4 regions of the Sphingobium sp. CFD-1 genome follow, and region 3 is predicted to be linked to each of the others. Evidence: predicted binding sites of a transcription regulator. Region 3 holds the regulator's gene; each other region holds the start of a gene.
The links. The regulator LexA, encoded in region 3, represses DNA repair genes until DNA is damaged. The targets are predictions, from matches to a motif close to GTTCCNCNCTTGTTCT.

Region 1: a site for LexA is predicted at 1,716-1,731, ahead of LDB26_RS09530 (ATP-dependent helicase). Genes of this name have one in related genera too.
Region 2: a site for LexA is predicted at 4,435-4,450, ahead of uvrA (excinuclease ABC subunit UvrA). Genes of this name have one in related genera too.
Region 4: a site for LexA is predicted at 4,498-4,513, ahead of radA (DNA repair protein RadA). Genes of this name have one in related genera too.

The regions. Positions count from the first base shown of each region.
Region 1 is NZ_CP084398.1:1,865,032-1,872,627, forward strand. Features, by position in the region: gene rsmD (16S rRNA (guanine(966)-N(2))-methyltransferase RsmD) at 106-645, shown strand; gene LDB26_RS09520 (hypothetical protein) at 763-1,173, opposite strand; gene LDB26_RS09525 (GFA family protein) at 1,302-1,697, opposite strand; gene LDB26_RS09530 (ATP-dependent helicase) at 1,802-4,078, shown strand; gene LDB26_RS09535 (alpha/beta fold hydrolase) at 4,203-4,904, opposite strand; tRNA gene LDB26_RS09540 (tRNA-Ala) at 5,004-5,079, opposite strand; tRNA gene LDB26_RS09545 (tRNA-Ala) at 5,137-5,212, opposite strand; gene LDB26_RS09550 (TIGR02300 family protein) at 5,396-5,731, opposite strand; gene aroA (3-phosphoshikimate 1-carboxyvinyltransferase) at 5,880-7,220, shown strand; gene LDB26_RS09560 (d(CMP) kinase) at 7,217-7,596, shown strand, end outside.
Region 2 is NZ_CP084398.1:2,518,701-2,526,296, reverse strand. Features, by position in the region: gene LDB26_RS12795 (electron transfer flavoprotein subunit alpha/FixB family protein) at 1-533, shown strand, start outside; gene LDB26_RS12790 (glycine zipper 2TM domain-containing protein) at 605-985, opposite strand; gene LDB26_RS12785 (hypothetical protein) at 1,112-1,291, opposite strand; gene uvrA (excinuclease ABC subunit UvrA) at 1,505-4,423, opposite strand; gene LDB26_RS12775 (septal ring lytic transglycosylase RlpA family protein) at 4,560-5,132, shown strand; gene LDB26_RS12770 (UrcA family protein) at 5,785-6,129, shown strand; gene LDB26_RS12765 (LytTR family DNA-binding domain-containing protein) at 6,197-6,943, opposite strand; gene LDB26_RS12760 (sensor histidine kinase) at 6,949-7,596, opposite strand, start outside.
Region 3 is NZ_CP084398.1:2,262,833-2,270,428, forward strand. Features, by position in the region: gene trpC (indole-3-glycerol phosphate synthase TrpC) at 1-257, shown strand, start outside; gene moaC (cyclic pyranopterin monophosphate synthase MoaC) at 254-733, shown strand; gene LDB26_RS11445 (molybdopterin molybdotransferase MoeA) at 730-1,914, shown strand; gene LDB26_RS11450 (hypothetical protein) at 1,967-2,107, opposite strand; gene lexA (transcriptional repressor LexA) at 2,261-2,932, shown strand; gene LDB26_RS11460 (ComEC/Rec2 family competence protein) at 3,013-5,148, opposite strand; gene gltX (glutamate--tRNA ligase) at 5,218-6,639, shown strand; gene LDB26_RS11470 (citrate synthase) at 6,658-7,596, shown strand, end outside.
Region 4 is NZ_CP084398.1:767,201-774,796, reverse strand. Features, by position in the region: gene obgE (GTPase ObgE) at 1-399, shown strand, start outside; gene proB (glutamate 5-kinase) at 384-1,523, shown strand; gene LDB26_RS03840 (NAD(P)-dependent oxidoreductase) at 1,530-2,444, shown strand; gene LDB26_RS03835 (CvpA family protein) at 2,583-3,104, opposite strand; gene radA (DNA repair protein RadA) at 3,116-4,483, opposite strand; gene LDB26_RS03825 (endonuclease/exonuclease/phosphatase family protein) at 4,695-5,393, shown strand; gene LDB26_RS03820 (patatin-like protein) at 5,436-7,596, shown strand, end outside.

The DNA of each region.
Region 1 (7,596 bases), 400 kb from region 3:
CAGCTCCCACCCATAATGGCCTTCCCGCCTAAGCCCCGACGAATTACATAACCCATCCCGGACCACCCGAACCTTCAAACAGCGTCACCAGACGGAAATTCGATCATGAGAATCATCGCAGGCCAATGGCGTGGCCGTCCCCTCACTGCTCCAAAGGGTGATGCGACCCGCCCCACTGCGGATCGCACTCGCGAAACACTCTTCTCGATGCTGCTTAGCCGCCTCGGTTCCTTCGAGGGTCTTGCGGTCGGTGATTTCTTCGCGGGCTCCGGCGCGCTGGGATTCGAATCCCTTTCGCGCGGCGCGGCAAGCTGCCTCTTCGTTGAGCAGGAACGGGCCGCCCTCGATGTGATCCGCGCCAATGGCGACCGCCTGGGCATCCGTCCTGACATCCGGCAGAGCAGCGTTCTCTCTCTTGGTCCGGCGCCCCGGCCGCTGGACCTGATTTTCATGGACCCGCCCTATAATACCGGCGCAGGCGCAGTGGCGCTCGACAAACTCAGCCGCCTCGGATGGACCGGTCCTGCTACCTGGATCAGTATCGAAACGGACCGACGTGAGGATGTGGAGGTCGGTGGCTTTACGGTCGATGTTACCCGCGACGTCGGCAAGGCCCGCCTGACGCTATTGCGCGCCGACATCTGAGCGGCCTGTCAGATCGCAGAAAAACTGCATCCCGATATGGGATGAAATCCATGCCCAAAATCGCGCCGGGAGCACGGAGTGACAGTATCCTTTCCTTCCCGGCGCGGATTCCTTCGGTCAACCGGGCTTGCGGTTCGCCTTTCTAGCTTTTCGTGCCTCACCCGGATTGATGCAGCTGTCCTGTACCGCCTTGCTGCACACGGGATAGTCCTTGGCCTCGGTTGGTGGAGGCGTCATATTACCGCCCATGGTCACGGGATTTGACGAAGAGCCAACCGGCGCGGTGGGATCATTCGGCACGTCTGAAGGAGCCGGTTGCATATCGCTGGTCGGAGGCACCGCTCCCTCCGGCTGCGCCGCATTGGGATCGGCCTGAGCCGGCGCCTGTCCTGCGGAAGGGGCCGTCGGCGAGGGTATCTCACTCCCGGCTGGCGGCGCGTCCGTTGTCGGCATCTCCTGTGCAAAAGCGCCAGGGATGGCGGTCGTGAAACACATCATGGCGGCACCCGCCAAAATGATCGATCTCATCGGGATTTTCCTTCCTTATTTCTCACCCCGTTCTGCCGCTTGGGCTGATGAAGAACCGGAATCGTGACGTGTGCGTTCCAGCCGTGGCGACAAGCCGTTGCTATTGCGCCGTCAAGCGACGCCCCGATTCAGGCTTCGGGATATCGATCGAATTTAGGAAGGTTGTGTACATTTTCCATCCACGGCGCAGCCTCCACATATTGCACATGAATGACGGGCGGAAAAAGCGATTGATCGTCGAATGTCGCGGTTTGAATATCGACCATGCCGGGAAAAGTGACGGGGTTGGTGTAAAAAAGTCCCGTTCCGCATTTCCCGCAAAAATGCCGCGTTGCATTTTCAGATGACGGGTAGAGCACCGGCGCTCCGCTTATGGTCAGATCCTCTTGGGCGAACAACGCCCACCCTACCATCGGCGCGCCCGCGCTCCGGCGACAGTCGGCGCAATGGCACAATGCGCTATAGACCGGTTCACCCCGCGCTTCATACCGGATTGCCCCACATTGGCATCGTCCCGTAGCCATAGCCTTTCTCCTTGCATCATTCCCCTTTTGTTCTCATACTTTCCACATCACTGTAAGACTGCAGCCCTTGTTCTGTTACCCCGCCCATCCTAGTTGCTTCACACATGACGACCGTCGCTCCCTCCCCCAATGATCCACCCTATCTTCAGGGCCTCAATACGCCCCAGCGGGAGGCCGTGCTGACGACCGAAGGGCCAGTCCTCGTTCTCGCGGGGGCAGGCACCGGCAAGACTGCGGCGCTAACGGCTCGCCTTGCCCATCTTATCGCTACACGGCGCGCTTATCCCTCGGAAATCCTCGCCGTCACTTTCACCAACAAGGCCGCGCGGGAAATGCGCGAGCGTGTCGGCCGCATGATCGGCCCGGCTGTGGAAGGCATGCCATGGCTTGGAACCTTCCACGCCATTGCCGCGAAGATGCTGCGGCGCCATGCCGAACTGGTCGGCCTGCAATCCAATTTCACCATCCTCGACACCGACGATCAGTTGCGCCTGATGAAACAACTCATCCAGGCGGAGGGCATCGACGAAAAACGCTGGCCCGCGCGCCAGCTTGGCGGCCTGATCGACCAATGGAAGAACAAGGGCCTCACACCCGAGGAAATCGGTGCGGGCGAAAGCGAAGCCTATGCCAACGGGCGCGGCCAGAAGCTCTATGCCGCCTATCAGGCCCGGCTGCGCGACGTTAACGCCTGCGATTTCGGCGACCTGCTGCTGCATGTTCTGACGATCCTCAAGCGCCACCGCGATGTGCTCGAAAGCTATCAACAGCGGTTCCGCTATATCATGGTGGACGAATATCAGGACACTAACAGCAGCCAGTATCTCTGGCTCCGCCTGCTTGCCCAGCAGCGCAAGAACATCTGCTGCGTGGGCGATGATGACCAGTCGATCTATTCATGGCGCGGCGCGGAAGTTGCCAACATCCTACGCTTCGAAAAGGATTTTCCCGGCGCGAAGATTGTCCGCCTCGAACAGAATTACCGGTCGACGCCTCATATATTGGGCGCAGCTTCCGGTGTGATCGCGGAAAATGGCAATCGCCTTGGCAAGACGCTCTGGACCGATATCGATGTGGGCGAGAAGGTCCATGTCATCGGCGTCTGGGACGGCCCGGAAGAAGCGCGCCGCGTCGGGGACGAGATCGAATCGATCGAGCGTAGCGGCCGATCGCTGGACGAGGTCGCCATCCTCGTCCGCGCCCAGCACCAGACGCGAGAGTTCGAGGACCGTTTCATCCAGATCGGCCTGCCCTATCGCATCGTGGGGGGATTCCGCTTTTATGAACGCGCCGAAATCCGCGATGCGCTCGCTTATCTGCGGCTGGTCAACCAGCCTGCGGACGACCTCGCCTTCGAACGGATCGTCAACGTCCCCAAGCGCGGGCTAGGCGACAAGGCGGTCGAAAAACTTCATCGGCTTGCGCGGGCCGAGGCTATTCCCCTTGCGCTGGCGGCTGCCCGTATCCTCGATACGGATGAACTGACCCCACAGGCGCGGCGATCATTGGGCGCGTTCATCGGCGATCTTGCACGCTGGCGCGACCGGGCGGCGCAACTGCCGCATGCAGAGCTTGCCCGGCAGATTCTTGACGAAAGCGGCTACACCGCCATGCTTCAAGCCGAACGCACGGCGGAAAGCGCGGGCCGTCTCGAAAACCTGAACGAACTTGCCCGCGCTATGGAGGAATATGAGACGCTCGGCGCGTTCCTTGAGCATGTCAGTCTCGTCATGGACAATGAGGCGCAGGCGGAGGAGCGCAAGGTCACCATCATGACCATTCACGCCGCCAAGGGGCTGGAATTCGACACCGTATTCCTCGCCGGCTGGGAAGAAGGGATTTTCCCCTCGCAGCGCGCCCTGGATGAAGGAGGGCTGTCCGCCTTGGAGGAGGAGCGCCGCCTGGCCTATGTCGCGCTTACCCGGGCGCGGAAATCATGCACCGTCCTCCACGCCGCGAACCGCCGCATCTATGGTCAGTGGACCAGTTCCATCCCGTCCCGCTTCGTGAGCGAACTTCCCCCCGAACATGTGGAAGAAGAAAGCAGCATGGCAGGCGGCGCTTCCCTCTGGCGTGCCAACTGGTCGGAGCGCGCCGATCCTTTCGCCGATGTCGGGCGCGGCACCGGACGAGGCCCCGGCTGGCAACGCGCCCAACAGGGTGGACAATTCAGCCGCGAGCCCGTTCGAATTGTGGAGGCCCGCGCTTCCGCCATTTCACTGGGGAACAAGGGGCGTGATGACATGGCTGTGGGGCTGCGCGTCTTTCATCAGAAATTCGGTTACGGCACAGTGGCCGAGATTGAAGGCAACAAGCTGGAGATCGACTTCGAAACAGCCGGGCGCAAGCGGGTGATGGACAGTTTCGTCAATCTCGCCTGACGAGTGGCTACGAGAGAGCGAGAGAGGCGTGCATGGCCTGCCAAGCGTCGCTGTGCGGGAGCAGCGGCGACCTGATGCAGCAAGATGAAGGCTGTCGACAGCGGCCGCTCCAATGCGGCGCAGTTTACATGGCCGCCGACAGATGTCGTTCAATCATGTTTGCGACTATTTCAGCGTGCGTTTGTGCAAGATCGTGGTCCGCGCCGGGGATGACACACAACTGTGCGTTTGGGAAAAGCGCGGATAGCCGTTCTCCCACTGCAATCGGGCTGATCGGATCGTTATCGCCCCAGATTAGCAGCGCAGCGGCGTCGATTGACGGGATCCTGTCCGATAAGTCTTCTGTGGGATGGGCGATCCACGACGCAGCGCCGGGATAAGCGGCAAAATAGTCCGCCCGCCAATCCGAGCCACCAAGGTCTGCGACAGGCACCCCACCGGAGGTGACAACAAGAACAAGGCGTTTGACCATCATTGGCCTCGCGAGCGCGAGCCTGATTGCGATCAGGCCGCCCATCGATTGTGCGACGATGTTGACTGGCTCTCTGACATGATCCAGCACCATGTCCACGAGGTCATCCAACCCGTTTACTTGGGGATTTGCTGGTTCGTCACCAAGACCGGGCCAGCCGAAGAATACGCCATCCAGCCCGGCAAGGTCAGCAACCGGCTTCCAGAACGAAGCGCTCCCGCCAGCGCCGGGAAGGAAGAGGGTCTGTGTAGCGCAACTCGTCATCATGTCGATAAATAGGCTGGGCTGCACAAAGCCTGCAATCGGGATTGCAACGATCGCATAGTCCGTCCCTTGCTGGTCGTCGATCGACAATGTTTCACAGCCTGCGCCCCAAGCCGTCGAAAGTCCGCACTTCAACGAATTCAGCGCCAACGGCTCATACAGCCTGGCTGCCATAATATTACGGGAATTTGGTGGAGCCTAGCGGGATCGAACCGCTGACCTCCTGCATGCCATGCAGGCGCTCTCCCAGCTGAGCTAAGGCCCCGTCTCCAGCGAACAGAGAAAATCTCCCATCCGCTGACTTTCAGAAATGTCGGAAAGATGGTGGAGCCTAGCGGGATCGAACCGCTGACCTCCTGCATGCCATGCAGGCGCTCTCCCAGCTGAGCTAAGGCCCCGTCTCCATCTTGCTGCGCCGCTTGGGGCACGGCGCCTTGGGAGCGCTGCCTCTAAATGGCAGCGATCCCATTGGCAAGTGCAAAAATCAGTTGGAGCATTTTCCTTTTGAGCGAAAACGCTCCGTAGCTTTTTATACCGCATTTTCCATGTCGTTGACTGTCAAAGATCAACGCGAAAATGCTCTAGTTATCGTCGTCGCCACTATCCTTGGCGGCTTCAACGCCCAGGTCATCATCGCCGCCCAGATCGACGTCATTATCCGGCGAATCGCCATCGTCATCAACGTCCAGATCCAGGTCCAGATCGTCGTCCGCCGTCTCCCGTTCACCATCGGCGGTTTCGATGACTTTCTTGGGCGCCTCCTCGTAAGGCAGCGGCTGCTTCGACTTCAGCACCGGCTCGGGTTCCCAGGCGGTGCCGCAGTTGATGCAGGTGACCGGGTCATCTTTGCCCAGGTCATAGAAGCGCGTGGCGCATTTCGGGCAAGTACGCTTCGTACCCCATTCAGCCTTGACCATGTCCGGCCTTGTCCTTCTCGAAAGTGCTCAAACAGAAATCACGCGGCACGACATCGTCGTCCGCGAAGCGTCGCGCGCCTTGCCATAGCGAAACCGCGCTGTCAAAAGCCGGGCGCATTTTTTTCCCATTCCTTGTAACGGATCGCATGTGACCGCTTCCTCCGATCAGCCCACCCCCATGACCTTCACCGCCGCGCCGCCGCTGGCGGGCGTCATCACCGTGCCGGGGGACAAGAGCATTTCCCATCGCGCCCTCATGCTGTCGGCCCTTGCTGTCGGTGAAAGCCGGATAGAGGGGCTGCTGGAGGGGGAAGACGTACTTGCGACGGCCGCCGCCATGCGCGCAATGGGTGCCGCCATCCAACGCGATGATGACGGCATATGGCACGTCCATGGCGTTGGCGTAGGCGGATTGCTCCAGCCGCCGACGGCTCTCGACATGGGCAATAGCGGCACGTCCACCCGTTTGCTCATGGGGCTGATCGCCAGCCATGCCATCACCGTGACTTTCACCGGGGACGCCTCGCTCAGCAAGCGCCCCATGGCGCGAGTCACCGATCCGCTTTCCCGCATGGGCGCCAGCTTCGCGGCGAGCCCCGGTGAACGCTTGCCCCTGACCATGCGTGGCCTGTGCCCCGCCATTCCGCTCGACTACCGCCTTCCCGTTGCATCAGCACAGGTGAAGTCGGCCATTTTGTTAGCGGGCCTCAATGCACCTGGCGTCACGCGCATCGTCGAGCCTATCCCGACTCGCGATCACAGCGAGCGGATGCTCAAGGGTTTCGGCGCGGAACTGGACGTCGAAATCGAAAGCGACGGAACGCGCATCATCACCCTTCGCGGAGAGGTGGAGCTTCAGCCCCAGTCAATCATGGTTCCCGGCGATCCATCCTCTGCCGCCTTCCCGATGGTGGCGGCGCTGCTGGTTCCCGGCTCCCGCGTCACAATCACGAATGTGGGGCTCAATGCGACCCGTGCGGGATTGATTGAACTACTCCGCGCCATGGGCGGCGACATCCTGATCGAAAATCCTCGCGAAGTCGGCGGGGAGCCTGTCGGCGATCTGATCGTCAGCGCCTCCAGCCTCAAGGGTATCGAGCCAGATTCGGCCCTCGCCCCCTCCATGATCGACGAATATCCGGTGGCGTTCATTGCCGCGGCGCTGGCAGAGGGACGCAGCGTTTTTCGGGGTCTCGAAGAATTGCGCGTCAAGGAATCGGATCGCATCGCCACCATGGCCGAGGGCCTGCGCGCCATCGGCGTCGTGGTGAAGGAACTGGAGGATGGCATCGTCATCGAAGGAAGCGGGGGCAAACCACTGACAGGCGGTGGGCCAATCGCTACCCGGCTGGACCACCGCATCGCCATGAGCTTCGCCATAGCCGGCCTCATTTCGGCCAACGGTGTCACTATCGACGATATGCGGCCGGTGGCGACGAGCTTTCCCGGCTTCACCGCCCTGCTGCGCGCATTGGGAGCGCCTGCATGACCATTATCGCTGTCGATGGCCCTGCCGCTTCGGGCAAAGGCACGATCGCCAGAGCGCTGGCCTGTCATTATGGCCTGCCCTGCCTCGATACCGGGCTTCTTTATCGGGCGGTCGGACTTTCCGTATTGAAGGCAAGCGGCGATCCCGACGAAGAAGCTGACGCGCTGGCGGCCTGCGACTTCGACGACGCCCTGCTCGACGATCCTGCGCTGCGGAGCGAAGCCGTTGGCTCCCTCGCCTCCCGCGTTTCCGTTCACCCAAGCGTCCGGCAGGCACTGATCAAGCGTCAACGCGATTTCGCCTTGCAACCGGGGGGCGCCATCCTCGACGGACGGGACATCGGTACCGTCATCGCACCTGGCGCCGACGCCAAGAT
Region 2 (7,596 bases), 260 kb from region 3:
CGACGGTCAAGTCGAAGGACGCGAAGAAGGTTATCACCGTGCGTGGCACGGCGTTCGAGAAGACAGCGCGCGAAGGCGGCAGCGGCGCGGTGGAAGCCGTGGCTTCGACCGGTGATAAGGGCCTCTCCAGCTTCGTTGGCGCGGAGATTGTCAAGCTGGAACGTCCCGAACTGACCTCTGCCAAGGTGATCGTGTCGGGTGGTCGCGCCTTGAAGGACAGCGAAACCTTCGAGCAGGTGATCTTTCCGCTGGCCGACAAGCTGGGCGCGGCCGTTGGCGCAAGCCGGGCTGCGGTGGACGCGGGCTATGTGCCCAACGACTATCAGGTCGGGCAGACCGGCAAGATCGTGGCCCCCGAAGTCTATGTCGCGGTCGGCATCTCCGGCGCGATTCAGCATCTCGCCGGCATGAAGGACTCCAAGACCATCATCGCCATCAACAAGGATGAAGATGCGCCGATCTTCCAGGTCGCGGACATCGGCCTTGTCGGCGATCTGTTCAAGATCGTCCCGGAACTTACCGAAAAGCTGTAATCGGCTTTCGACAAGTAGGAAAAGGGCGCGATCCGAAGATCGCGCCCTTTATTCTTGCTTTTCCTCTTGGTTTATTCGCAATTGATGTCGTTACGGTCGATAGCGCGGCCTGCCAGCGCGCCGCCCGCACCGCCCAGGATCGTACCAAGCGTCTTGGAACCGCCCGGAGCGATCACATTGCCCAAAACCCCGCCCGCCAGAGCACCCACGATTGTGCCAGTAGTGCCGTCATCACGCTTGCAATAATAGCGGCCATCACGGTCGCGGTAGATGCTGTCATTGTCGCCAAGCCGACGGTGATGCCGTTGCCCGTCACGGCGGTCGCCGCGATGGCTGGGGCGATCATAGCTGCCGGGCCGGTCATAGCCATAACGGTCGCCATAGCCGTCAGAAGCGCAGGCGCCGAGCGGCAACATGGCGACCAGGGCAATGGCGAGAATGGGGGTGCGCATAAACATTCCTCCTTATTGGCTTTTCACCAACCCTTCGGAGCGGGGAAGGTTGCGTAGCTCTGTCACATCATGTGGCACGAGATGCGCGCAATGTTTCGGTGATCAGCGGAAAACTGCGGGCCGGCATTACGGAATGGTGGATGAGGATGGCGTGGGATTCCCCGGCGCCTGCCGGGTGACGAGGTCGGCCTTCGCCTGATTGTAGCGGGTGTTGAGGTCGTCCTTGAAGGCTGTCAGCTTGCCTTCGTCATAGAGCTTCTTGCCGACATAGCCTGCGATGGCGCCGAAGATGAGGGTGCGGATCATGGAGAACTCCTTGGCCTGTGAAACGGTCGAGCCGGACAACGGGCCGTCGGGCGTTCCTGTTCCGGGTCAAGGGAAAGGGCGCGGCGAATGGAAGAGAAGAGGCGGCGGGCGGTCTTTTACAGAGGGAAGTAGAGAACTGAAACCAGTTTGCCTGAGGCCGCAGGTGGGGCATTTTCCTACATATGTTGGAAAATCGGGATGGCCCCTCATGGCTCATTCCGCCGCCACGGCCTCCAGTCCCAGCAAGGGGGCGAGATAGCGTCCGGTGAAACTGCGGCTGTTCTTCGCGACCTTTTCCGGCGCGCCTTCGGCCACCACTTCGCCGCCCTTGACGCCGCCTTCTGGTCCCATGTCGATGATCCAGTCGGCGGTCTTGATGACATCCAGATTATGTTCGATCACCACCACGCTGTTGCCCTGCTCGACAAGGGCGTGGAGGACTTCCAGCAGCTTGCGGACGTCCTCGAAATGGAGACCGGTGGTGGGCTCGTCCAATATGTAGAGCGTGTTGCCGGTGGCGCGGCGGGAGAGTTCCTTGGCCAGCTTGACGCGCTGGGCTTCGCCGCCGGACAGGGTTGTGGCCTGCTGGCCGACCTTGACATAGCCCAGCCCCACTTCGGCCAGCATCGCCATCTTGTCGCGGATGGGCGGCACGGCCTTGAAGAACTCCACCGCGTCCTCGACCGTCATGTCGAGCACGTCGGCGATGGACTTGCCCTTGAACTTCACTTCGAGAGTCTCGCGATTGTAGCGGGCGCCGTGGCAGACGTCGCAGGTCACATAGACGTCCGGGAGGAAGTGCATCTCAATCTTGAGCACGCCGTCGCCCTGACAGGCTTCGCAACGGCCGCCCTTGACGTTGAAGGAGAAACGGCCTGGCTTGTAACCGCGCGCCTGCGCTTCGGGCAGACCCGCGAACCAGTCGCGGATGTTGGTGAAGGCCCCCGTGTAAGTCGCGGGGTTGGAGCGTGGGGTGCGGCCAATGGGCGACTGGTCGATGTCGATGACCTTGTCGCAATATTCGAGGCCCGTCACCTTGTCATGCGCGCCCGCGACGATGCGCGCGCCGTTGAGGGCGCGGGCGGAGGCCGCATAGAGGGTGTCTATGGTGAAGCTGGACTTGCCCGATCCAGAGACGCCGGTGATGCAGGTGAAGGTGCCGAGCGGGATGCTGGCCGTGACGCCGCGCAGATTGTTGGCGCGGGCGTTGTGGACGGTGAGCTTCTTGCCGGTGCCCTTGCGTCGCCTGGCCGGCACTTCGATGCGGCGGGTGCCGTTCAGATAATCGGCCGTGAGGCTGTCGCGATGGGCGAGCAGTTCGTTGAGACTGCCCTGCGCCACGATCGCGCCGCCATGAACGCCCGCGCCCGGTCCCATGTCGACGATATAATCGGCGGCGCGGATCGCATCCTCATCATGCTCCACGACGATGACGGTGTTGCCGAGATCGCGCAGGCGTTTGAGGGTAATAAGCAGGCGGTCATTGTCGCGCTGGTGGAGGCCGATGGAAGGTTCGTCGAGGACGTAGAGAACGCCCGACAAACCGCTGCCGATCTGCGAGGCGAGGCGGATGCGCTGGGATTCGCCGCCTGAGAGGGTGCCGCTGGTGCGGTCGAGGTTCAGATAGTCGAGGCCGACATTGTTGAGGAAGCCGAGACGCTCGACGATTTCCTTGAGGATGGCGCGGGCGATCTGGTTCTGCTGGTCGGTGAGCTTGTCGGGCAGGGTGGAGAAGAAGGCGAGCGCATCGACCACGCTGCGGCGGGTGGACATGGAAATGTCCTCACCGGCGATCTTGACCGCGAGAGCTTCGGGCTTGAGGCGCGCGCCGTCACATGTCTCGCAGGGCATGGCGGTCTGATATTTGCTCAATTCCTCGCGCATCCAGGCGGATTCGGTCTGGAGCAGACGGCGGTTGAGATTGCCGATCACGCCTTCGAACGGCTTGCGGACTTCGTAGCTTTTCTTGCCGTCGACGAAGCGCAGGGTGACAGGCTTGCCGCCGGTGCCGTGGAGAATGATGAGCTTCACCTCGCCGGGAAGGTCTTGCCACGGCGTTTCGAGGGAGAAACCGAACTCCTTCGCCAAGGAGCCAAGCACCTGCATATAATAGGGGCTGGGCGGGTTGGACTTGGCCCAGGGGACGACCGCGCCCTTCTTGAGGGAAAGGGCTTCGTTGGGAACGACCAGTTCGGGGTCGAACTCCTGCCGTTCGCCCAGGCCATCGCAGGCCGGGCAGGCGCCCATCGGCGCGTTGAAGGAGAAGAGGCGCGGCTCGATCTCCGCGATGGTGAAGCCGCTGACCGGGCAGGCGAATTTTTCCGAGAAGACGATGCGGTTGGCGGGGATGCCGGCGCCTTTCATCTTCTTGTCGGCGGATTGCGCTTCGTCTTCGCGGCCCGGGACGACGCCGTCAGCGAGGTCCACAAAGGCGAGACCGTCCGCCAGCTTGAGCGCCTGCTCGAAACTGTCGGCGAGGCGGGTGCCCATGTCGGGTTCGACGGCGAGGCGGTCGACCACGACTTCGATGTCATGCTTATATTTCTTGTCGAGCGCGGGTGCGTCCTCGATCAGATATATTTCCCCGTCGATGCGGACGCGGGTGTAGCCCGCCTTCTGCCACTCTGCCAGTTCCTTGCGATATTCGCCCTTGCGGCCGCGCACGACGGGGGCGAGCAGGTAGAAGCGGGTGCCTTCGGGCAATTGCATCACGCGGTCGACCATCTGGCTGACGGTCTGCGCGGCGATGGGAAGGCCGGTGGCAGGCGAATAGGGGATACCGACGCGCGCCCAAAGCAGGCGCATATAGTCGTAGATTTCCGTAACCGTGGCGACAGTGGAGCGCGGATTGCGGCTGGTCGTCTTCTGCTCGATGGAGATGGCGGGGGACAGGCCCTCGATATGCTCGACATCGGGCTTTTGCATCATCTCCAGGAACTGACGCGCATAAGCGGAGAGCGACTCCACATAGCGGCGCTGTCCCTCGGCATAGATGGTGTCGAAGGCCAGGGAGGACTTGCCCGAACCCGACAGGCCGGTGATGACCACCAGCGCATCGCGGGGCAGGTCGACATCCACGCCCTTGAGATTATGCTCGCGCGCGCCGCGCACGGAAATATGCGTGAGACTCATGGGGTCTTCTTGTTCCAGATTTGTTCTATTGGGGCAAGTGCGCGTTTCGCATCTGTCCGCCAAGATAGGATCGGTTGCGGGAAAGGGAAGGGCGCGGGGGTTCCATCCCGCCGCGCGGCGCATTAGGGTCCGCCGCATGAGCGGTGGAATGGCGAAAGGGATGCGCGGCGGCGTGCTGGCTGCGACGGTGCTGCTGGCGGCCTGTGGCGGGGGTGTGCGATACAGGCCGGTAAGCGACGTGCCGGTGAAGATCGGCAAGCCCTATAGCGTGCGGGGCGTGACCTATGTGCCCGCGGCCGATCCAACCTATGACTATCTGGGCTATGCGAGCTGGTATGGCAGCGAATCGGGCAATCAGACAGCCAATGGCGAACGATTTCGGCCCAAGGCGGTGACTGCCGCGCACACGACCTTGCCGCTGCCGAGCTATGTCGAGGTGACGTCTCTGGACAGCGGGCGCACGATATTGGTGCGGATAAATGATCGCGGACCCTTCGCCAGAAATGGCAGAATCATTGACTTATCTCGGGGTGCCGCGGAACAGCTTGGCATGCATGTCCAGGGGGTGGCGCCGGTGCGCGTTCGCATTGCCAACCCACCGGAAAAAGACCGGAAAAAGCTGCGCGAAGGCAAGGATGCACCGGAAAGGCCTCGCGTTCCCGAGTCCGTGCTGGTAAAGTGGCGGGCGCAACTGGTGGCTGGAAAATAGGTAATACCCCCTGTCCTGTTTCCCAAAATAGGACGCAAAGCCAATTGACGTTACGGAAACGTAGCGTTAATGGTTTTACCTGCCAAATGTCGTTGGTAGCCGCAGGCAGCCCGTTCGTCCCCTGGGGACGCTGTCGAGCGGAAATTGGCGGCCGACTGTCGATTGGCGCCGGGTGAATGGCGTTTCTCGACTATCATGAGGCATCCCAAGAGGGGGTTTCCCCCTGTTCAGAGACGGTTAACGCGTGAGCGTGTCGTCTGATAGATGACAGTTTCGAAATCCTGGAGTGCCCGACAGCATCCTGGATACGCCCCCGGCCTTCCCTTGCGCCGGGGGCGTTTTCGTTATGCGCCTGACCGTTTCGATTCGGAGTTTCCGTTAAGGAAATGTCGCTTGTCCGGGTGTTCATGTCGTTCGTCATGTCTTTTGTCCGGCGCTATCTGCCTTTTGTCGATGGATGTGCCGTTGGGCGATGAAGCGCGCCGTCCATCGAAGGCGGCAGGCATCGCGCCCGCCACCGCCGTAAAAGGAAAGGGCAACGGCGGCGACGCGCTTTCCCCCAACCGATCGAGCCTCCGTTTTCATCCCCGGTTTGTCGCTCAATCCCCCCGAGCGACGAACCGGCAAGACAAGCAGTTGAGGAGACTTTGCCATGTTTGCCCCCTTGAAGACCCTTTCCATTGCCGCCTTTGCCGCCGCTTCGCTGATCGCGGGCAGCGCCAGCGCGGAAACCTTTATGTCCAACGGCCGCACTTTTGAGGTCCGTTTCGGCGATCTGGACCTGTCGCAGGCAGCGGATCAAAGGGAATTGCAAAGCCGTATCGGGCGCGCCGCCGGCAGGGTGTGCGGAAGCCGGGATCTGGCCGAAGCCACCCGTTGCCGCAGCGCGGCCATCGCCCATGTCAAGGCGCCGGTCGCCGCCGCCATCGCCCGGGCGGAAACCAAGGCGCGCTATGCCGAGGCGGGGAAAGCCCCGCATTCCGCTTTCGCCAATTGAAGGGCGCGGTCCCAGAAAGGAAAAAGGCCCGGCATTGTCGGGCCTTTTTCTGTGTGCCGCTTGGACGTCAGCGTCCCGTCATGGCCCGCGCGTTGGCAAGGAACGTGCGGCCGATGCGGATTTCCCCGCCCAAGGCGAGGCAGGCGAACCAGACGCCGCTGCCGTCATGACGCAGCCGGACGATATGGTCGCGCCGGACGATATGCGAGCGGTGGAGCCGGACGAAACGCTGCGGGTCCAGCCTTTCCTCCAGCGAACTGATGGTCTGGTGCAGCAGATAGCTGTGAGCGCCCACATGCAGGCGCATATAGTCGCGCTCCGCCTCGATCCGGTCGATCTGGCCGGCGGCGATGCGGACCAGTTCGGAGCGGTGCGGCACCCAGAATTCCTCCGCCCATTCAGGTTCCGGTTCGGCCGACGGCGCGGGGCTGGCCAGCGCGCGGCTTTGCAGCGCGAGTTCGACGCGGTCGATCGCGCGGGAAAGGCGGTCATGCGCCACAGGCTTGAGCAGATAATCGACCGCGGCGAGATCGAACGCTTCCACCGCGAAGCCTTCAAAGGCGGTGACGAAGATGACGGCTGGGCGCAATCCCATGCGGCCGATCGCGCGCGCCACGCCGATGCCGTCGAGCAGCGGCATGGCGATGTCCAGCATCACCAGGTCGGGTTGCAACCCTTCTATCAGGCGAAGCGCGGCTTCCCCGTCATTGGCCGTGCCCGCCAGCGCGATGCGCGGTTCGCGGGCGCAGAGCATCTGGAGGCGTTCAACGGCCAGCGGTTCGTCATCGACGATCATGGTGCGGATGGAGGTCATAGGTTTCAGCAGCCCCGTCGGATGATCGGAAGGGCAAGTTCGACCGCAAAGCCGCCGCCCTCACGCGGACCATAATATATGCGGCCTTCATCGCCAAAGCGGGCGGCCAGCCGGTCGCGCACATTGGCGAGGCCGATGCCGTTGCCGCCGTCCGATGCGCTGGGCGGCTTGTCGCCGTCATCGGTGACGGTGAGGCGGAGCATCCCATCCTGCTCACGCGCGGCGATGGTGATGGTGACGGATGCGGACGTGCGCGACACGCCATATTTGATCGCATTTTCCACCAGCGGTTGAAGGATCAGGCCCGGCACGCAGGCGTGAAGCAGGGATGGGGGCACATCGATGCGCGTGATGAGGCGGTCGGGGAAACGGACGGCTTCGATGTCGAGATAGAGCTTCTGAAGGTGCACTTCCTCTTCCAGCGGCACATCCTCCAGCGGATCGCCGGTCAGGCTGGTGCGGTAGAAGTTGGATAGGGAGAGTATCATCTGCTCCGCCTCGTCCCGCCGATCTTTCATGACGAGGGAGGACAGGGAATTGAGCGTGTTGAACAGGAAATGCGGGTTTACCTGATAACGCAGCGAGCGCAGTTCCGCCTGTTGCGCCGCGCGTTCGAGGCGCGCTGCGCGGCGTTCGACGCGATGCGCTTCGCT
Region 3 (7,596 bases):
CCCTGAAGCTGCAATCCCGCCTGATCGGCGTCAACAACCGCGACCTGCGCGATTTTACCGTCGATTTCGCCCGCACCTATGAACTGGTGGACAAGGCGCCCAAAGGCTGCACCTTCGTCGCTGAAAGCGGCCTTGGTAGTCACGCCGACCTGCTAACGATGGCCGACCATGGGGTGTGCTGTTTCCTCGTCGGGGAATCGCTCATGCGACAGGCCGATCTGGAAGCGGCCACCCACAATCTGCTGACCGGCGAATGACCGGCGGCCTCACCCATCTGGATGAGGACGGATCGGCGCGCATGGTCGACGTGTCGAACAAGGCCGCCACCGCTCGCCAGGCCGTCGCCACCGGGCGCATCACGATGAATCGGGACGCCGCCGCCGCCATCGCCGCCGGTCAGGTAAAGAAGGGCGACGTGCTCGCCGTCGCGCGCATCGCTGGGATCATGGCGGCAAAGCGGACGTCCGATCTCATCCCGCTCTGCCATCCCCTGCCGCTCAGTTCCGTGACGGTCGATCTCAACCTCGACGAAGAGGGTGTAACCGTGACGGTCGCCGCCCGGACGGCTGGCCAGACCGGCGTGGAGATGGAAGCCCTGACCGGGGCCTCTGTCGCCTTGCTCACCATTTACGACATGGCGAAGGCGCTGGACAAGGCCATGGTCATTGATGGCGTGCGCCTGCTTTCCAAGACGGGCGGCAAGTCAGGCGACTGGCACGCGCCGGCGTCATGAGCCTCCTCCCCGTATCGGAAGCGCAGGCGCGACTGTTCGCGCTGACCCCGCCCCTTCCGGTGGAAGAGGTTCCAGTCACATCTTGCGCCGGCCGCTGGCTGGCGCAGGACATCGCGGCCCATCGCGATCAACCTTGGGCCGATCTTTCCGCGATGGACGGCTATGCTGTGCGCGCGGCAGAATGGCCCGGACCATGGCGCGTGACCGACGCCAGCACCGCGGGTGGCTATCTGCCTACTGCGTTGGCACAAAGCGAGGCCTGCCGCATCTTCACCGGTGCGCCGCTCCCTCCGGGAGCTGACGCCATTCTCATTCAGGAGAATGCGGAACTGACCGGCGATGTGCTGCGCGGCGTGGACAAACCATTGACGCCAGGTCTGCATGTCCGCGCGACTGCGTCGGATTTTCACATCCATCAAACATTGCTTGCGGGCGGGGCGCAATTGAACGCTGCGAAGATCGCCCTTGCCGTCCTTGCAGGGCACGGAACCCTTCCGGTTCGCAAGCGCCCTACCATAGCCATATTATCGACGGGCAATGAACTCGTGGCGCCCGGCGAGTCTGCGCCTCCCGGCAAGCTTCCTTCATCCAATGCCCCGATGCTGATGGCAATGCTCGGCACCGTGCCTTGCGACATCCTCGATCTGGGAATAGTTCCAGATGATCTCGAAACCATGATACAAGCCTTTGAAAAGGCTAAAATGGCTGACATAATTTTATCGACGGGGGGCGCATCTGTCGGTGATCATGATCTGGTTCGTCCCGCCTTTACCCAGGCGGGCGGATCGCTGGACTTCTGGAAAATCCGCATGCGTCCCGGAAAACCGCTCATGGCAGGAAAGCTGGGGCATTCTGCTTTTCTCGGTCTACCGGGCAATCCGGTTTCCGCCTTCGTAACTGCCATGTTGTTCCTGTTGCCACTGGCCCGCCATATGGGAGGAGCCGCATCGCCCCTCCCCGTCCTGGCCAGTGCCCGCCTTGCCGCGCCCCTGCCGGCTACCGGAGAACGGGACGACTATCTACGCGCCTTTCGGGCCGAAGGAGGAATCGTTTCCGTGACGTCGCAGGATAGCGCGGCGACGGCTGCAATGGCGCGTGCGGACTGCCTGATCCTGCGTCGCGCGCATTCCGCTCCGGCCAAGACCGGCGATATCGTCGATATTCTTCCCATCCCGGCATAGAAATAGAAAGGGGCCGCATCGCGACCCCTTCCAAAAGACATATCAACTTCTGTCAGCGCTGCTGCTTGCCGGGATTGGAGTCCTTGCGGCGCTCATCGCCCATCTGGCCCTGCTTATTCTCCTGCTGCTGCTGACGTCCGCCTTGCTGTTCGCGGCGCGGCTGTTGTTTGTCCTGATCGTTCTGGTTGGGCATGGTCACTCTCCTAACCTCTCCACCTGAAGGGGTAGCCTGACAACGGCCCGTCCCACTCACCGTTCCGCGCAAATGCGACCAACGGTTAACCGCTTGACTTGCCCCCTTCCGTTTCCTATGCGTTCTCCATCCGTTCCATTGGAGATCGCAGGCATGTTGACGCCCAAACAGCAACAGTTGCTGAGCTTCATCCAGACCCGCCTGGAAGAGCGCGGCGTATCCCCCTCATTTGAAGAGATGAAGGACGCGCTCGACCTGCGATCCAAATCGGGCATCCACCGCCTCATCAATGCGCTGGAGGAACGCGGCTTCATCCGGCGCCTGCCCAATCGCGCGCGGGCTTTGGAAGTGCTGAAATTGCCGGACGCCATGCATCGCCTGCCAAAGGAGATGCCTGCCGCCACGTCGCAAGCGCCCGTCAGCTTGCCCATCGCCGCTAATGACATCATCGAAATCCCTCTGCATGGACGGATCGCAGCGGGCGTTCCCATCGAGGCGCTGGAGGGGCAGAATATGCTTTCCGTTCCGGCGGCTCTGCTAGGCGCGGGTGACCATTATGCGCTGGAGGTAGCGGGCGATTCCATGGTCGATGCCGGTATTCTCGATGGCGATTTCGCGCTGATCCAGAAAACCGACGTAGCGCGGGAAGGCCAGATAGTGGTCGCCCTCATCGACGACAATGAAGCCACGCTCAAATATTTCCGCCGCGACGGCAAAAGGGTGAGACTTGATCCCGCCAACAGCGCTTATGAGCCTCAGCTATACGATCCCACACAGGTTCGCATTCAAGGCAAGCTGGCCGGGTTGCTGCGCCGATATAGTTGAAGCATCGCGCGAAGGATCAGGGCTACTTTTCAGTAACCCAGGCGGCGAAACAGAATGAGAGCGCACGGCCTGCATCAGATCTAACGCGATCTGCTGTGATCGGTGCGTCCGCGGCGCGGCATCCAGGGATGGGCGTCATGCGGGCTATGGACAGAGCGAATCGTCCCATTCTCCAGATTGATGGCGAGACCACCTCTCGCCGCTAACATAGAGCGATCCACCTTCAGCCACCTGGGTCGGCACCATTGAGGCAAGCGACGGTCACTGACGACGATATCGGCCCATTGGCAATCGCGCATGAAGGCTTTTCTTTCGACAAACATGCGGCTGCGAGTGACAAGCAACCGCCAGGATCTGCCTCCCCTGTCCAACAGGACCGAACACAGATCCGCGGAGCAGCGTGCCTGCGGCAGACTGGCCAGGGATTCGAGAGTTCCATCATAGCCCGCACTTTCCGTCAGGGCATCGCGCACATATTCACCCGCCCTGTCCCGCAGCAAAGCCATGCCATCCCCCTCGGTTCGCAAGGCGACATGGCGGCCATCGCCGGTGATCAATATGTCGGGCGGAGGATTGAGCAAAATCGCCAGGAGCCCGATTCCAACGGGCGCCAACCCCCACCAGCGCCATGCGCTTCGCCACAGCAGACACCACAACCCGCCCATCACCATTACGGCAAAGACCCAGTTCGGCAGCGCCGGTCCCAGCGCCACGGCCATGGGACTTCCTCCGACGCCATGGGCAATCAACAGCAAGAAATCCAAGGCCTTGCCAGTCGCCCACCACGCCGGAGCACCCAGACCCAGCAGATCCAGCAGAAGCGCCAAGGCCTCCAGCGGCATCACCACAAAGGTCGTAAGCGGGATCGCGATGATATTGGCGAATGCGCCCAACATACCCGCCTTGTGAAAATGGAAGAAAGCGATCGGCGCCAACACCAGTTCGACCGCAAAGCCTGTCATCAACAAGACCGCGACCGAACGCCCGAACTTGCGCCAGCCATTTTCATCGCGCGCCGCAGCGAAAGCGCGAAATCGCGGGTGCTCCGACAAGGCGATAATTGCGATCACGGCGCCGAAACTCATCTGGAAACTCGGCCCGACCAGTGCTTCGGGCCACAGGCACAGCACGATCAGCGCTCCCGTCGCCACGAGCCGCAAGGTGATGGCGTCCCGCCCCAGCGCCAGACCGCCTAGCACGAGCAGCGCGGCGATGCAGGAGCGCACGGTCGGAACCTCCGCGCCCGTCAGCAAGGTATAGCCGATCCCCGCCAACGCCCCGCCCGTCGCCGCGATCAGCATCAAAGGCCAATTCAGCGCCGCCCGGCGACTGATCGCCATCGTCCGCATGAGCAGGAAGATGACCGCGCCGATCAAAGCCGTCACATGCAGTCCGCTGATGGACAACAGATGCGCGAGGCCACTGCGCCGCATCGCTTCCGCATCGTCCTCCGCAATCGCGCCCTGATCGCCGGTGGCGAGCGCGGCGGCAATGCCTCCCGCCGGCCCTTTCAGCCGATCGAGAATATGCGAGAACAGGCGATTCCTCATGTCAGGCCCACCCGTCGCGGGCGCGATGACGGCGATGGGCGGCAAGGCGCGTCCCGTTGCCCCTATCCCCTGAAAATAAGCCCGCGCGGCAAAATCATAGCCGCCCGGCAAGCTGGGTGGCGCCGGCGGCATCAACCGCACACGGAAGCGAACAGTTGCTCCTCGATCTATGGCGGGCGACATATCCGCCTCCCGCACATTCACCCGCACCAGGGATGGAAGCTCCGGCGCGCCTACCGGCCGCAGCAGCAAGCGAACCATGTCTTTCGAAGGAACGGGACTCACCGACCGGACTTCGCCCGTAAGCACCGCGAATGTGGCGCGCTGCAACGGCGGCTCTCCCACCAGCGCCGACTTGCCCCAAATGAGCAGGCAACCCAGACAGGCGAGTATCCCCGCCGAAACCGCCATCCTCCTTACGCGACCTCCTGTCGGCAGCAAGACAGCGGCGCTGGCCAGAGCCAGGGTGACACAGCAAAAAGCGAGCCACGCCCACCGATGGGGTAAAGCAAACCAGGTCGCGATCCCGATTCCCAATCCCACCGGAACCCAGAGCGGGATTTGCTCCCTTTCCTTTTCCAGCCATTGTTCCAATGAAAAAGCCAAGGCCTGACGCCACGCCTTCCCCTTCTCCCGAACGGAAGTTTGTGGAGACTCAAAAGCCATGCTAGGGGGCGTCGCGTTCATGAATAGGCAGGGCGAATGTCAGGGAATTCTTCGGTGAGTGCAACGGGAATGAACAAGCAGGTGGTGACCCGTTTTGCCCCGTCCCCCACCGGCTTTCTCCACATCGGCGGCGCCCGCACCGCGCTTTTCAACTGGCTGTTCGCGCGGCACCATGGCGGCAAGTTCCTGCTCCGCATCGAAGATACGGACCGGACCCGTTCCACCGAGGAAGCAGTGGCCGCGATTTTCGACGGCCTGGAATGGCTCGGCCTTGGCGGCGACGAGCCTGCGGTCTTTCAGTTCGGGCGCTCGGCGCGCCATGCGGAAGTCGCCAATCAGATGCTGGCGAACGGCCATGCCTATCGCTGCTATGCGACGCCCGAAGAACTGGCGGAACTGCGCGAGCAGCAGCGCGCCGCGAAGCAACCGATGCGCTATGACGGCCGCTGGCGGGACCGTGCCTCGTCCGAGGCGCCCGCAGACGCGCCCTTCGTCATCCGGCTGAAGGCGCCGCGCGAAGGCGAAACGGTGATCGAGGATGCGGTGCAAGGCCGTGTCGTGGTCCAGAATGCGGAACTGGACGACATGATCCTGCTCCGCTCCGATGGCACGCCCACCTATATGCTGGCTGTTGTCGTGGATGACAACGACATGGGCGTCACCCATGTCATTCGCGGTGACGACCATCTGAACAATGCCTTCCGTCAACTAGGCATTATCAAAGCGATGGGCTGGGAAGAGCCGGTCTATGCCCACATCCCCCTGATCCACGGGTCGGACGGGGCGAAGCTTTCCAAGCGCCATGGGGCGCTGGGGGTCGATGCCTATCGCGACGAAATGGGAATGCTGCCCGAAGCGGTGCTCAACTATCTGCTCCGGCTGGGTTGGGGCCATGGGGACGAGGAAATCATCTCCATCGCACGCGCCATCGAACTGTTCGATATTTCGGGCGTGGGCCGCTCGCCTTCACGCTTCGACATTAAGAAGCTGGAGAATCTCAATGGCCACTATCTGCGGGAGGCCGACGATGCGCGGTTGGCGGCGCTGGTCGCCCCGCGCGTCGCAGCGCGGCTGGGCCAGCCCCTCCCCGCCGACGCGGGCGCGCTGTTGACGCAGGCGATGCCTTCGCTAAAGCCACGCGCGAAAACGCTTAATGAAATTGCGGAGGGGGCGGAATTCCTGTTCAAAAATTGCCCGCTGGATTTTGACGAAAAGGCCCTCGCTCTGCTAGACGACTCGGCGCGCGCGTTGCTGGCAAGCACAGCTGACGCTCTTTCTGCCGTTCAGCCCTGGACGGTCGAAGCGATCGAAGACGTCATACGCCGCGTGGCAGAGGATGCGGGCCTGGGCCTCGGCAAGGTAGCGCAGCCCTTGAGGGCGGCGTTGACCGGCCGGACGGTTTCGCCCGGAATTTTCGATGTCCTTTTCCTTCTGGGAAAAGAAGAAAGCTTGGGTCGGTTGATGGATGTGGGGCACGCATCGGTCGGCTGACAGTTAAGGAGAACATGAATGTCCGATAAAAATGCCACTTTGACCATCGGGGAAGAGACAAAGGACTACGCCGTTCTGGATGGCACGGTCGGCCCGCAGGTCATCGACGTGCGTAAGCTCTACGCCAACACCGGCATGTTCACCTACGACCCTGGCTTCACCTCCACCGCGAGTTGCGAATCGGGCCTGACCTATATCGATGGCGACGAAGGCGTGCTGCTGCACCGCGGCTACCCCATCGGCCAGTTGGCCGAACAGTCCAGCTTCATGGAAGTCAGCTATCTGCTGCTGAACGGCGAACTGCCCTCGAAACAGCAACTGGACGACTTCACCCGCACCATTACCCGCCACACGATGGTGAATGAACAACTCACCGCTTTCTATCGCGGTTTCCGTCGCGACGCTCACCCCATGGCCATCATGTGCGGCGTTGTCGGCGCGCTGTCGGCCTTCTACCATGACTCGACCGATATCAACGATCCTGAACAGCGCAAGATCGCCAGCCACCGCCTGATTGCCAAGATGCCGACCATCGCGGCCATGGCCTATAAATATTCGGTGGGTCAGCCCTTCGTCTATCCGCGCAACGATCTCAGCTATACCGCCAATTTCCTACGTATGACCTTTTCCGTTCCGGCCGAGGAATATGAGCCGGACCCGGTGATCGTTGACGCGATGGACAAGATCTTCATTCTTCACGCCGACCATGAACAGAACGCATCGACCTCAACCGTGCGTCTGGCGGGTTCTTCGGGCGCCAATCCTTTCGCCTGCATCGCGGCAGGCATCGCCTGCCTGTGGGGTCCGGCGCATGGGGGCGCCAACGAAGCCGCGCTCAACATGTTGCGGGAAATCGGCACGGTCGATCGCATTCCGGAATATATCGCTCGCGCCAAGAACAAAGACGATCCGTTCCGCCTGATGGGCTTTGGTCATCGCGTCTACAAGAATTACGAC
Region 4 (7,596 bases), 1.5 Mb from region 3:
GCGGCCGAGGGTGCGGGGATCGGCGACCGATTCCTGGGGCATATCGAGCGGTGCAGAGTATTGGTGCATCTGGTCGACGCGACAGGCGACGATCCAGTCGAGGCATTTCGGATCGTGCAGGACGAACTGGCCGCCTATGGCGCGGGGCTGGACGAAAAACCGCAGCTGGTGGCGCTGAACAAGGGCGACCTGCTGGGGCAGGAATTGATGGAAGACATCGCGGCGCAGCTTCGCGACGAGGCGGGCGTGGTCGATATGTTCATCATCTCCGGCGCGACCGGCGAAGGCGTAGGCGCTTTGCTGGACGCCGTGCTGCCCTTGCTGGGGGAGGCACAGAATAAGGGCGACGCGCCGGATGATGAGGGCGAGGAAGGCGAAAGCACATGGTCGCCCCTGTAACGCCTCTCTCCGGCTTCCTACCCGCACAAATCCGCCGTCTGGTCATCAAAATCGGCTCGGCATTGCTGGTCGATCCCGATGGCCAGGTGCGTGAAAACTGGCTCCGCACGCTGGTCGCCGATGTGGCGGAGCGACGCGCGGCGGGCCAGCAGGTCATCATCGTGTCGTCGGGGGCCATCGCGCTGGGCGCGCGGCGGCTGAAACTCCCCAAGGGCGGGCGCGGGTCGCTGGAAGACGCGCAGGCAGCGGCGGCGACCGGGCAGATCACCCTGTCGCAATGCTGGGCCAGCTTGCTGCACGAAAACGGCATCACCGCCGCGCAGATGCTGGTGACGCTGGACGATCTGGAGAATCGGCGGCGCTATCTCAACGCTTCGGCGACGCTGGAGCGGCTGATGCAGTTGAACGTCGTGCCGGTGGTCAATGAAAATGACAGCGTGGCCACGGCGGAGATCCGCTTCGGCGACAATGACCGGCTGGCGGCGCGCATCGGACAGGCGGCACGGGCTGACGCGGTTGTGCTCCTTTCGGACGTGGATGGGCTTTACAGCGCCAACCCGCATGCCGATGCGAAGGCCATGTTGATAGAGACAATCGAGCGCATCGATGCGCGGATCGCGGGCATGGCGGACAGCGGGTCCGCTTCGGGCATGGGATCGGGGGGCATGACCTCCAAGATCGAGGCCGCGCGAATCGCGACGAGCGCGGGCGCGCACCTCGCCATCATTTCGGGCAAGGTGGAAGCGCCGCTGTCTCATTGGGCGAAGGGCGGGCGCGGGTCGATCTTCCTCGCTGCCCCCGCAAAGCGCGCGCGCAAGGGATGGCTGGCGGGCCGGTTGACGGTGCGCGGGCGGATCGTCGTCGATGCGGGCGCGGAAAAGGCGCTGGGCAAGGGCAACAGTTTGCTCCCGGCAGGCGTAGCGAAGGTGGAAGGCATTTTCGCACGGGGCGATGTGGTCGATATATTGACGGAGGACGGCCGGGTGATCGCGCGCGGCCTGATCGAATATGATAGCGAGGAAGCCGCGCGGATCGCAGGGAAGCGAAGCGAGGACATCGCCGCGCTGCTGGGTCATCTGCCCCGATCGGTGCTGGTCCATCGCGACCATCTGGCGATGGTCTGACTCCCCATGACACTTCGCATCGCCATGACCGGCGCGACGGGATTCGTCGGCGCCGAAACGCTCAACCAGGCGCTGGAATCCGGATATTATGTAAGCGCCCTTACCCGCCGGGCGCAACCGCCGCGCGCACGGCTTAAATGGGTGCCAGGGTCGCTGGACGATGCCGCCGCGCTGGATACGCTGGTGCGCGACGTGGACGCGGTGATTCATATTGCAGGCGTGGTGAATGCGCCGGACCGCGACAGCTTTGAGGTCGGCAATGCGCGCGGGACGATGGCGGTGGTCGATGCCATGCGAAAGCGCGGTGTCAGGCGGCTGGTGCATGTATCTTCGCTGGCCGCGCGCGAGCCGGGACTGTCGGACTATGGCTGGTCCAAGGAACTGGCCGAACGGCATGTGAAAGCCAGCGGGCTGGATTGGACCATCGTGCGCCCGCCCGCTATTTACGGACCGGGCGACCAGGAGATGCTGGAACTGTTCCGCATGGCGAAGCGGGGCGTGATGCTGCTGCCACCGGGCGGGCGGCTTTCAGTGATCGAGGTCAGCGATCTGGCGCGACTGCTGCTGACGCTGACGGGCGAGACGGATATGAGCCTCGCGCAGACCTATGAGGTCGATGACGGCACGCCACAGGGATGGGATCATCAGGATTTCGGGCAGGCAATCGGGCATGCGCTGGGGCGGACGGTGCGGACCATGGCGACACCCGCGTGGCTGCTGGGCGCGGGCGCGCGGATGGACCGTTTCTTCCGAGGCAAGGGCGCGAAGCTGACGCCCGACCGGGTGCGCTATTTCTGTCACCCCGACTGGGTAGCCGCTATGGGGCAACATCCGCCCAGGGCACTGTGGTCGCCGGAGGTAGCGACCGAGGATGGACTGAAGGCGACGGTGCAGGCTTATCGGGTCAAGGGGTGGTTGTAGGAGGCGGCTTTTGTCCGCCTTGATGGCTTCGCGAACTGACCACTGATCCCATATATGCCGCGCCTCCGCGAAGGCAGGAGCACGGGCTTGTTTAACGGCAAAGCCTAGCCAAAAACCGCCGCCCGCCGGATCTGCGTCTTAATTCGCTGCCGGTTCCGCAGGCTTCTGCGCGCGTCGTTCCGCGACAAATTCGCTGATCGCCTGTCCACTCGCGTTGAGCAGCGGATAGGTGCGCGCGTCAGACAGCCAATCGGGGCGGCGCGCGCCGCTGCCGTAGAAAGTATCGTAGACAAGGCTGAAAGCGAGGAAGAACAGGGTCGCGCCGATCAGGCCCTTGATCGCGCCGAAGCCGCCACCGAGCACACGGTCGACCGGACCAAGGATCGACTGGCGCGTGCGCTTGCCGATGGCATGGGCGAGCAGTTTTCCCGCCGCGAAGGTCACGCCGAACACCAGCACCAACGCCAGCATCGCCGCGCCGCTTTCCGTACCGATGAGCGGGGTCAGCAGTTCAGCAACCGAAGCATGGAACAAACGGATGGCGAAGATCGCCAACACCCAGGCAATCAGCGAGAGCGTTTCCTGCACGAAACCGCGCATCAAACCGAAAATGGCGCAACCGCCGATGGCGAGGAGGACGAGGATGTCGACGGCGTTCATGGCATGGCTGGCTATCCGCGCCCGAGCATCTGGTCAACAAGCTGTGAGAGAGCACGATAACCGCTGACCGAAATGCCCTTCACACCATCGGCAGCGGCAGCAGGAACGAACGCGCGGTTGAAGCCGAGCTTGGCCGATTCGCGCAGACGCAGCGGCGCATGAGCGACGGGACGGATTTCGCCCGAAAGCGCCACTTCACCGAACAGCACGACATCGGCGGGAACCGGGCGTTCGGTGAGCGCGGACATAAGCGCGGCGGCAACGGCAAGATCAGCCGCCGGGTCCGACAGGCGATAGCCGCCCGCCACGTTCAGATAGACTTCGCAGGTGGAAAAGCTGAGACCGCAGCGCGCCTCCAGCACGGCGAGGACCATGGCGAGCCGCCCGCTGTCCCAACCGACCACCGCGCGGCGAGGCGTCGCGCCGCTCGACAGGCGGACGACCAGCGCCTGGATTTCGACCAGAACGGGGCGCGTCCCTTCCAGCGCGGGGAATACCGTTGCCCCCGTCACACTTTCATCACGGTGGGTGAGGAACAAGGCGGAAGGGTTGGCGACTTCCTCCAACCCCTCTGCCACCATGGCGAAGACCCCAATCTCATCTGTGCCGCCGAAGCGGTTCTTGATCGCGCGCAGGATGCGATATTGGTGGCTTCGCTCGCCTTCGAAGCTCAGCACCGTGTCGACCATATGTTCGAGGACGCGGGGACCGGCGATGCTGCCATCCTTGGTCACATGGCCCACCATGACAAGCGCGGTGCCGCGCTGCTTGGCGAAGCGGATGAGTTCCTGAGCCGAGGCCCGAACCTGACTGACGGTGCCGGGCGCGCCTTCGATCAGGTCGCTGTGCATCGTCTGGATCGAATCGATGACGAGCAGCGCAGGCGGCTCCCCTTCCCCCAGCGTGGTCAATATATCGCGGACGGAGGTGGCGCTGGCGAGTTGCACCGGCGCCGTGCCAAGGCCGAGGCGTTGGGCACGCAGGCGAACCTGATCGGTGGCTTCCTCCCCGCTGATATAGGCGACCGACAGACCGCGGGCAGCGATGCGGGCGGCGGCTTGCAGGAGAAGCGTGGATTTGCCGATACCCGGATCGCCACCAATCAGCGTGGCGGAACCGAAGACGATGCCGCCGCCCAATGCGCGGTCGAACTCGGCTATCCCGGTACTGGTGCGGTCGGGCAATTGAACGGTGCTGTTCAGGCCGACGAGGGAAATCCCCCTGCCTCCGGTCTGAAGATCGTGGCGCGCGGAAAAGATGGTTTCGGCCGCTTCCTCGACAATGCTGTTCCATTCCCCGCAATCGTCGCACTGGCCCTGCCAGCGGCCCGATATGGTGCCGCATTGCTGACAGACGAATTTACGCTTTGCCTTTGCCATGATCCACGCATATCAGAACATATATAGAACACAATCCCGGCTGGCGGTTTGGTTAGGATTTTCGCCTTTGGGTGGAGGGTGGACATTCCCTTATCTCCATTCGCCCTGAACGAAGGTGGGTTGTCCGCAACTGGCCGGATGCAGAAATTCAAGAGCGAGCAAGCTGCATTGCCCCTTGGAAACGAAGGGGCTTCTGACGCATTACATCACCATGAAGTCCATTCGCATCGCCAGCTACAATATCCGCAAGGCCATCGGCACCGACCGCCGCCGCATCCCAGAACGAGTGATCGACGTGCTGAACGAAGTCGACGCCGACATCATCGCGCTTCAGGAAGCCGACAGGCGATTCGGCGTGCGGTCGGCGGCTCTCCCGCCGCTGCTGCTCGACAGCCAGAGCGGCTATAAGGCTGTGCCGCTCAATGTGCAGACCGACTCAATGGGCTGGCACGGTAATGCGATTCTCGTCCGCAAGAGTGCGGAGGTTGGCGCGCATGATGTGATTCACCTCCCCTGCTTGGAACCGCGCGGCGCAACGATGGCGGAAGTGACGCTGAACAGCGCAACCATACGCGTGTTCGGGATGCATCTGGACCTGTCGGGCCTGTGGCGGCGGCGACAGGCTTCGGCGATGATCCATGCGGCGGCGCAGGGCGCGGCAATGCCCACGGTGCTGATGGGCGACCTCAATGAATGGAGCGCGGACCGGGGGTGCCTGGCCGACTTCGCGCGGCACTATAATTTTGCGCCCTGCGGACGGAGTTTCCATGCGCGGCGGCCGGTGGCGCGACTCGACCGGATCATGCATTGCGGGCGGCTGAAGCTGGCGGATAGCGGCGTCCATGAAAGCGCGGCGGCGCGCAAGGCGTCGGACCATCTGCCGATCTGGGCGGAGTTCCGGCTTGACTGACGCCCCCTCGACAAGCTTCGTCCGCTCTGCGATCCATGAGGCATGAGGGAGAAGGAACTCCGGCTGGCGCTGGTCTGCTATGGCGGCATCAGCCTTGCCGTATATATGCACGGCATCACCAAGGAGATCTGGCGGCTGGCGCGGGCGAGCCGGGGTTTTCATGACGGGACGCCGCACCAGGGCAGCACCGAAGCCGTCTATCGCCGCCTGCTGGAAGCCATGGAGCAGGAAAGCGGCATCAGGCTGCGGATCATGCCCGACATCATTGCCGGGGCGAGCGCGGGCGGGATCAACGGCATCTTTCTGGCGCAGGCGATCGAGACGGGACAGTCGCTGGAGCCGCTGACCGACATGTGGCTGGAAAATGCCGATGTCGATCAGTTGCTGGCTCCCGATGCCCGCCCCGCCCGGGCGATCACGAAATTCTGGGCAACACCCCTGGTGTGGGTGGCGGCACGGCGGCCTGGCGATACGGTGGAGCGCACGGTCGCGCCCGACACGCGAGAGGAAGTGCGGCGCAAATTGTCCCGCTTCATCCGTTCGCGCTGGTTCGAGCCACCCTTTGGCGGGGAGATCTTCTCCGGCATGATCCTCGACGCCTTCGACGCGATGGAAGCGACGGGAGGCGGCCCGCCGCTGTTGCCCAACGGGCATCCGCTGGATCTGTTCGTCACCGTCACCGATTTCGAAGGGCATCCGCAAAGCCTGACGCTCAACAGCCCGCCACAGGTGATCGAGACGGAGCATCGCCTCTCCATCGGCTTCCGCGCGCAGGGGCACGGACGGCGGGCCTTTGCCGATGCCGCCGAACTGGTCTTTGCGGCGCGGGCGACGGCGAGCTTTCCGGGAGCCTTCCCGCCCTTCACCGTGCGGGAACTGGATGCGGTGCTGAAACGCCGTCATCGCGCATGGCCCACGCGCGACGCCTTTCTGGCGCGGGCCTTGCCACGGCATGTGGCGCAGGGCGTGGCGGAGGACGCAGTGCTGATCGACGGCTCCGTCCTTGCCAACGCGCCCTTCGCGCAAGCCATAGGGGCGCTCAGCAACCGGCCCTCCCGGCGGGAAGTGGATCGCCGTTTCGTCTATATAGATCCCAAGCCGGGACATCATTCCATCCGCCTGAACCGCGAAGGGGAAGCGGAGGAGGAAATGCCCGGAGACACGCGGCTGCCGGGCTTTTTTCGCACCATTTTCGGGGCGCTGAGCGACATTCCGCGCGAACAGCCGATCCGCGACAATCTGGAAGCGATCGACCAGCATTCCTCTCGCGTCCGGCGCATGGTGCGGATATTGCACGCGCTGCGCCCCGGCATCGAGGCGGAAGTGGAAAGCGCCATTGGCGGGATGCTTTTTCTGGACCGGCCCACGCCTGCGCGGCTGTCCACCTGGCGCGCCAAGGCGCAGCAGCGGGCGGCGAGTTCGGCTGGGTTCGCCTTTCCGGCTTACGGGCACCTCAAGCTATCGGGAATCGTCGAATCGCTCGCGGAACTGCTGTTCCGCCTGAGCGGGGAGGACAGTCCGATGATGCACGAAAACTATCGTCAGGCGATCTGGGCGGAAGTGCGCGCTACCGGCGCGGACAAGCTGACGGAGGATGCAGGGCCATCTTCCGCGCCGGTGCTGTTTTTCCGCACCCATGACCTGGCTTTCCGCGTGCGGCGGCTGCGTTTCCTGGCGCGGCGGCTGACGGAGGCTCTGGAGATCGAAAACGCGGCCGAGGAGGCGGCGATCGAAAAGCTGCGCAACGCCATCTATCAGGCGCTGGCCCATTATTCGGAGTGCGAAGAAGCCGATTTCCACGCGGAAACCGTTCGCGCCGCAGCGCGTGAGGTGCCGACCGACGCCGCCGCCGCCTTGGCCGCCATCGCGCAGGAACGCAACCTGAGGGCACGGGACGACGCCGCCGACAGAATGTTGGCCGATGCGCTGGCTGGCTTGCCGAAGAAAGAGCGGCGCATCATGCTGCTCGCCTATCTGGGCTTCCCCTTCTACGACATTGCCACACTGCCGCTCTTGCAGGGCGAAACCGCCGACGAATATGATCCGATCAAGGTCGATCGCATTTCGCCCGAAGATTGCGGCGCCATCCGGTCAGGCGGTGCTGAAGCCACGCTGAAAGGCATAGAATTCAACAATTTCGGTGCTTTCTTCAGCCGCGCCTATCGAGAGAACGATTATCTGTGGGGACGGCTGCACGGGGTGG